3 regions of the Aggregatibacter sp. genome follow, and region 1 is predicted to be linked to each of the others. Evidence: riboswitches for the same ligand, from Rfam matches in the RefSeq annotation. Region 1 holds a riboswitch; each other region holds the start of a gene.
What was found. Region 1 has a riboswitch for thiamine pyrophosphate ahead of thiE (thiamine phosphate synthase). Riboswitches for the same ligand answer to the same signal wherever they lie in the genome.
Positions count from the first base shown of each region.

Region 2: another riboswitch for thiamine pyrophosphate. It lies ahead of thiD (bifunctional hydroxymethylpyrimidine kinase/phosphomethylpyrimidine kinase); the one in region 1 lies ahead of thiE (thiamine phosphate synthase).
Region 3: another riboswitch for thiamine pyrophosphate. It lies ahead of ACO5E4_RS00385 (ABC transporter ATP-binding protein); the one in region 1 lies ahead of thiE (thiamine phosphate synthase).

Region 1 is NZ_DBHLAR010000011.1:181,742-183,942, reverse strand. Features, by position in the region: gene pyrG (glutamine hydrolyzing CTP synthase) at 1-975, shown strand, start outside; TPP riboswitch at 1,118-1,217, shown strand; gene thiE (thiamine phosphate synthase) at 1,276-1,938, shown strand; gene eno (phosphopyruvate hydratase) at 2,140-2,201, shown strand, end outside.
Region 2 is NZ_DBHLAR010000010.1:47,846-50,046, forward strand. Features, by position in the region: gene thiB (thiamine ABC transporter substrate binding subunit) at 1-240, opposite strand, end outside; gene thiD (bifunctional hydroxymethylpyrimidine kinase/phosphomethylpyrimidine kinase) at 262-1,071, opposite strand; TPP riboswitch at 1,199-1,286, opposite strand; gene glnE (bifunctional [glutamate--ammonia ligase]-adenylyl-L-tyrosine phosphorylase/[glutamate--ammonia-ligase] adenylyltransferase) at 1,431-2,201, shown strand, end outside.
Region 3 is NZ_DBHLAR010000002.1:3,172-5,372, forward strand. Features, by position in the region: gene ACO5E4_RS00380 (ABC transporter permease) at 1-512, opposite strand, end outside; gene ACO5E4_RS00385 (ABC transporter ATP-binding protein) at 509-1,231, opposite strand; TPP riboswitch at 1,303-1,390, opposite strand; gene lspA (signal peptidase II) at 1,568-2,068, shown strand; gene ispH (4-hydroxy-3-methylbut-2-enyl diphosphate reductase) at 2,065-2,201, shown strand, end outside.

The DNA of each region.
Region 1 (2,201 bases):
CGCGCGAAAATCGCGTTATTCTGTAACGTGCCGGAACGCGCCGTGATTTCATTGAAAGATGTGTCTTCCATTTACCAAATTCCGGCACTCTTGAAATCTCAAGGATTGGATGATTTTATTTGCAATCGTTTCCACTTAACTTGTCCGGAAGCCGATTTATCTGAATGGGAACAAGTGTTGTATCAACAAGCCAACCCGACAGGCGATGTCACCATTGGGATGGTAGGTAAATACACCGAATTGCCTGATGCCTATAAATCCGTAAACGAAGCGTTAAAACACGCCGGTTTGAAAAATCGCTTGAACGTCAACATCAAATACATCGACTCACAGGATGTGGAAACCAAAGGCGTAGACATCTTAAAAGGTTTAGACGGTATTTTAGTGCCGGGTGGCTTCGGCTATCGCGGTGTTGAAGGCAAAATTCTGACTGCCCAATATGCCCGTGAAAACAACATTCCGTATTTAGGCATTTGCTTAGGCATGCAAGTGGCGTTAATCGAATTTGCTCGTAATGTTGCCGGCATGAGCCATGCAAACTCTTCCGAATTTGACCGCACTTGTGAACAACCTGTGGTGGGATTAATTACCGAATGGCAAAATGCAGAAGGCAATACGGAAGTCCGCAGCGATGAATCTGATTTAGGTGGCACCATGCGTCTTGGCGCACAAAAATGCCATTTAGTAGAAGGCAGTTTAGCACGCAAATTATATGGTGCTGAAACTATCGAAGAGCGTCATCGTCACCGTTACGAAGTTAATAATGTCTTGCTTCCACAAATCGAAAAAGCCGGCTTGAAAGTGACCGGTTTATCCGCCGATAAAAAACTGGTGGAAATTATTGAAGTGCCTAATCACCCTTGGTTTGTTGCTTGCCAATTCCACCCGGAATTCACCTCCACGCCACGTGATGGGCATCCATTATTCGAAGGCTTTGTGAAAGCGGCAAAAACCAATCAGAAAAAATCCGACTAACGGCTTTCTGAAAAATTGAAATAAAAGTGCGGTCAGAAAAACTCTTAGATTTTTGACCGCACTTTTTGTTTACTCTCCGTGATCCACTTCACAAAAAATGGCTTATCCCCTTGTTATGACTCTTGCCTTTCACTATATTGAAACCCTCTTGTCGGAGTGCCGGAAGGCTGAGATCGCAATGAACGCGAGATCCGTGGAACCTGTGGGTTAATCCCCACGTAGGGAACAAGTTACCACCAGTTTGCATTTCATCACGCCTTCTACACAAGCCACTTTTTCTTCACCTTATCGGAGATTACCATGTCGGAAGCCGTGTCTCATTTATCAGAAATAACCCCACCCAACGCCCCTTTTGCGCCCACTGAATTTAAGTTGGGATTGTATGTTATCTTGGACAGTTATGAATGGGTTGAACGGCTCATTCACGCCGGAGTGAAAACCTTGCAAATTCGCATTAAAGATCGCTCAGCGGAACAAGCAGAAGAGGAAATCGCCCGCTGCATTGCCTTAGCCAAACAGCATCAAGTACGGTTATTTGTAGATGATTTTTGGCAGTTGGCAATTAAGTATCAGGCTTACGGCGTCCATCTTGGGCAAGAGGATCTACTCACGGCCGATTTAAACGCCATCCAACAAGCGGGACTGCGTCTCGGTGTTTCCACCCACAACCAGGAAGAAGTCGATCTGGTGTTACCGTTGCGTCCGTCCTATATTGCCCTCGGGCATATTTTCCCAACGCAAACCAAAGCGATGCCTTCATCGCCTCAAGGCATTGCCAATTTAGCGGCACAGGTGAAAAACGTAGGTAAGATACCGACCGTCGCCATCGGGGGTATTTGTGCTTCGCATTTTCCTGATATTTTACCCACCGGAGTGGGCAGCATTGCTGTGATTTCTGCCGTCACCAAGGCACAAGACTGGCAAAGTGCGGTGAAAAATTTACTGCAATATTTTGCCGAATAATGGCGCATTTTCGTTTACATTGATGGTGAAATAGCGCGAAAAATTTATCTTAAAATTGAACCGCACTTAAGATGACGGAAAACATGGCGTAAAATCAATTTGTCAGTAGTTTTTGCAAGACAAAAGAACAAAATAGCTTTATGATACCGACGTTTTTAGAGCAAACTAACCCGTTTTAATTAACTTAATGAGGAAAATAAAATGGCAAAAATCGTTAAAGTCATTGGTCGCGAAATTATCGACTCTCGTGGTAACCCAACAGT
Region 2 (2,201 bases), on a different contig from region 1:
GGTTTTATGCCCTTCCAGACGCACGCGGTTAAACAACGTGCCGCCGCTTTCAAATGGCATATAATTCACCTTGCAAAGTGGGAATTGCTGTTCAAATGCTTGTTTTATTTTCGGGCCGGCGCCCCAATCAGACGTAAAAGAATCGTAAGTATAAATATTCACGGTTTCTTCATAATGATTCGCCAATGCGGTGCCGGCGCATAAAGAAAGTGCGGTCAAAATTAACGTTGTTTTTTTCATGTGTCTGTTCCTCAGTCTAAATTACATTTTATTTTGATAAGCCCAATGATTAGTTGGCCCATGTCCATGACCGATATTTAACGGATGGCTGATTGCCGCCGTAATGTAGTCTTTTGCGGTTTTAATCGCCTGTTCCACGGAAACGCCTTTGGCAAGCTCCGCCGTCATACAAGCGGAGAACGTGCAACCCGTACCATGGGTTTGCGCTGTCGCATAACGTGGACTTTCTAAAGTAAATTGCACATCAGGGGTAAAAACCCAATCGCGACATACCGCACTTTGTGAATGCGCGCTGTGTCCGCCTTTAATCACCACCGTTTTCACACCTCGTTCCTGTAAAATTTTCGCCGCGTGTTGCGCCGTTTGATCGTCCATGACCTCCACGCCTGTCAGAGCCTTGGCTTCCGGCAAGTTCGGCGTAATCACATCTGCTAACGGCAATAAAAATGTATTCAAAGAATCGACCGCACTTTGTTGCAACAACGGCGCACCGCCTTTGGCGATCATAACAGGATCTAACACCAACGTACCGAAGTGATACTGATTTAATGCCTCAGCGACACATTCGATAATCTCTGCTGTGCCTAACATACCGATTTTAAAGGCGCTAATCGTGAAATCATCAGCAATCGCTTTCAGCTGGCTTTGAATAGTTTGAAGGGGGATGGCGTGAATATCAAAGACGCCTAAGGTGTTTTGCGCCGTGACGGCCGTAATCACCGAAGTACCAAACACACCTCGCATTTGAAATGTTTTTAAATCTGCCTGAATTCCGGCGCCACCACCGCTATCTGACCCAGCAATGGTCAACGCTTGCGCGACTTTACTCATAACGTCCTCCGCCATTTACCGGCACAGAACGACAAAACTCATATTGCATCATTGTTCCTTTTTTAATGAAAAAAGATAATCAGCAATAATGACGAATGAAGAAGATGTGGAGAAAAAGAAAGGAAGTATGATTTTCTCGTTAGTTTCCTACGTCAGTATTAACTGTATCAGGTTCACGGGTATGATCTCAGCACAAAGCACCCCGACTAATAACGAGATTCAGTCTATCTATTTTGCTGAGGAAGGGCAAGGAGATTGTAATATATCGACACATAGTCGTCCGAAGTTGGCTGTTTCTCCCCTGAAATTTCCCCTATTTCATGCTAAAGTTTATGCACCATTTTTCATAAGGATTCACTATGTCTTTTGTTGCTCAATTTGCCGATAAACTCCGTTCTCTCGCCGAGGTTTTAATTCACTCTTTTCCGGAAAAATTCGATTCCACCTTGTTTGAACAAATCGAACAACAAAGAGAAGATCCCACAACGAATATCGGGCAAATGGCGGTGGCGGTGGCGATGTCGGATTTTGTGGCGGAGGCGTGGCAGAAACAGCCTGCGTTTTTAGCAAAATGTTGGGAAAAACTACCGCACTTTGAGGACTGTGACCAGTACGCCGAGCGGTTGGACGAGGTGTTACAGCATGTGCAAACGGAAGAACAGTTTTATCGAGAATTACGTCTGTTTCGCGCCCGTGAAATGGTGAAGCTGAGTGTTTGCCAAAGTCTCAATTTTGCCACGGTGGAACAGGTTTTTATTCGCTTGTCACAACTGGCGGAAAGTCTGATTATTGGTGCGCGCGATTGGCTTTATGTGCGGGCTTGTGAAGAAATGGGTACACCGATGGATGCGCAGGGCAACGCGCAGCAGTTATATATTCTCGGCATGGGTAAACTGGGCGGTTTTGAACTGAATTTTTCTTCCGACATTGATTTGATTTTTACTTATCCAAGCCAAGGGGAAACCGTGGGGGCGCGCCGAAGCGTAGATAATGCGAAGTTTTTCACCCGTTTGGGGCAACGCTTGATTAACGCGTTGGATCAATACACTGCCGATGGCTTTGTGTACCGCACGGATATGCGTTTACGTCCCTTTGGCGACAGCGGCGCGCTGGCACTCAGTTTTAACGCC
Region 3 (2,201 bases), on a different contig from region 1:
GCGGGCAACGCCGCAGGTAAACGGACTTTCAATAGCATCGCTGCCGGTGAAATACGTAAGGTTTGGGCAAGTTGAAGCCATGGTTTCGGCGTGTTGCGTAGGCCGTCATAGCAGGCCGCCGTGACGGGAAAATAGATAATCAAAATCGCCATGGTGATTTTGGATGCCATGCCATAACCGAGCCATAATACGAGCAGTGGCGCGATGGCAAACACCGGAATGGCTTGTGAAATCACTAATAATGGCATTAAGAAAGCCGAGATTTTGCGGGAAAGGGTGATCAGTAGCGCAGAAGATAGTCCGAATAGAAAACCGAAAACTAAGCCTAACAGAATTTCCAACAACGTAATTTGGGCATGCATAAACAGCAAGTCTGCTTGCGTTATTAATCGTTGCCATACGGAGAATGGGGCAGGCAATAAGTAGGGTGGCACATCAAACAGACTAATGATGCCTTGCCATAACGAAATTAACAGAGCGCTTAATAAAATGAGACGGGCGATTTTCTTCATGTTGGCTCCGCCATTAGTTGTTCGATAAGTCTATTTTGTAGCGCCCACAGTGCCTCTAGGTGAAGCTGATGGGGCTTTATGGGATCTAATTGAGCGACCTGTTTTATTTGCACCGGTTGTCCTTGTAATACATAAATTTTTTCCCCTAAACGAATAGCTTCTTGTGGATCATGGGTCACCAAAATCACGGTTTTTCCTTGTAGCAGTTCGCAGGCGAGATTTTGTAACTGTAAACGGGTGACTGCATCCAAGGCAGAAAAGGGTTCGTCCATTAAAATTAAATCGGCATCTTGCATTAAGGTACGCGCCAGTGCCACCCGTTGCCGTTGACCACCGGAAAGCTGATAGCAAGGTTTATGCCAATGATCTGCCATGCCGACGGCATGTAATAGTTCTTTGGCTTTCTCTTGGGTTTTAGTATTTTTCTGACCGTGGAGGTGCTGTGCCAACTGCACGTTATCCAACACGGAAAGCCAGGGAAACAAACTGTCTTGCTGTGCCAACCAAGCCGCTTTGATGTGAGGAGCAAATTGGATATGCCCTTGGGTAATTGCGGATTGTTCTAACCCCGCAATGGCGCGTAATAAAGTGGATTTCCCCACACCGGAGCGCCCGAGCAACACAACCCATTCTCCTTGTTCTACGCAAAAATGGAGATCGACAAACAACGGCTTGTGATCTAATTGCAAGCACAGATGTTGTATATCGAGACAATGCATCGCAGGCTAACTTAGCGCGAGAGGCAGAAAAGTGCGGTGGATTTTAAGAATGTTTTTAAAAAGAATAGCGATATGGACATGATTTAGTTTCCTACGTCAGTGTTAACTGTTTCAGGTTCACGGGTATTATCTCAGCCAATGGCACCCCGACTAATAATAGCGCAGAGTCTATCGAAAAAGAGCTGGAAAAACAAATTGTGCTGTTCAATTTTGTGATCTCCATCATAGAGAAATTCTGTTCTTTCATGATGTTCCAAATCAGTTTTTCTGTATAAAACCTTGCCTTGTGCTAGAATGGCGACCTAATTTTGATCATGATTTTATTTAGGAAATATTATGTCCCAACACAAATCCGGGCTCTCTTTTCTCTGGCTAAGTGCGGTCGCTTTTTTGCTTGATTTGCTGACAAAGTACATTGTGGTACAAAAATTTGATTTGTATGAAAGCGTGAATGTTCTGCCGGTGTTTAATCTCACTTATGTGCGCAATTATGGCGCGGCATTCAGCTTTTTGGCGGATCACGATGGTTGGCAAAAATATTTCTTTATTCTGTTGGCGATAGGTATTTCCCTTATGCTGGCATATTTCATGAAGAAAAATCGTGCCAATCAAACATTACAAAATGCCGCCTACGCGCTCATTATTGGTGGTGCACTTGCCAATATGGTCGATCGTGCCTACAACGGTTTTGTGGTGGATTTCTTTGATTTTTATTGGGATATTTATCATTATCCGGTGTTTAATGTGGCGGATATTGCCATTTGTATCGGCGCCGGTTTACTGGCATTAGATGCCTTTAAAGGTGATAAGAACAAACAAAAGAGCGGTCAAAAATGAAGATAATTTTAGCCAACCCACGCGGTTTTTGTGCCGGCGTCGATCGTGCCATCAGTATTGTTGAGCTGGCGTTGGAAATTCACGGTGCGCCGATTTATGTCCGTCATGAAGTGGTGCATAATCGCTTCGTGGT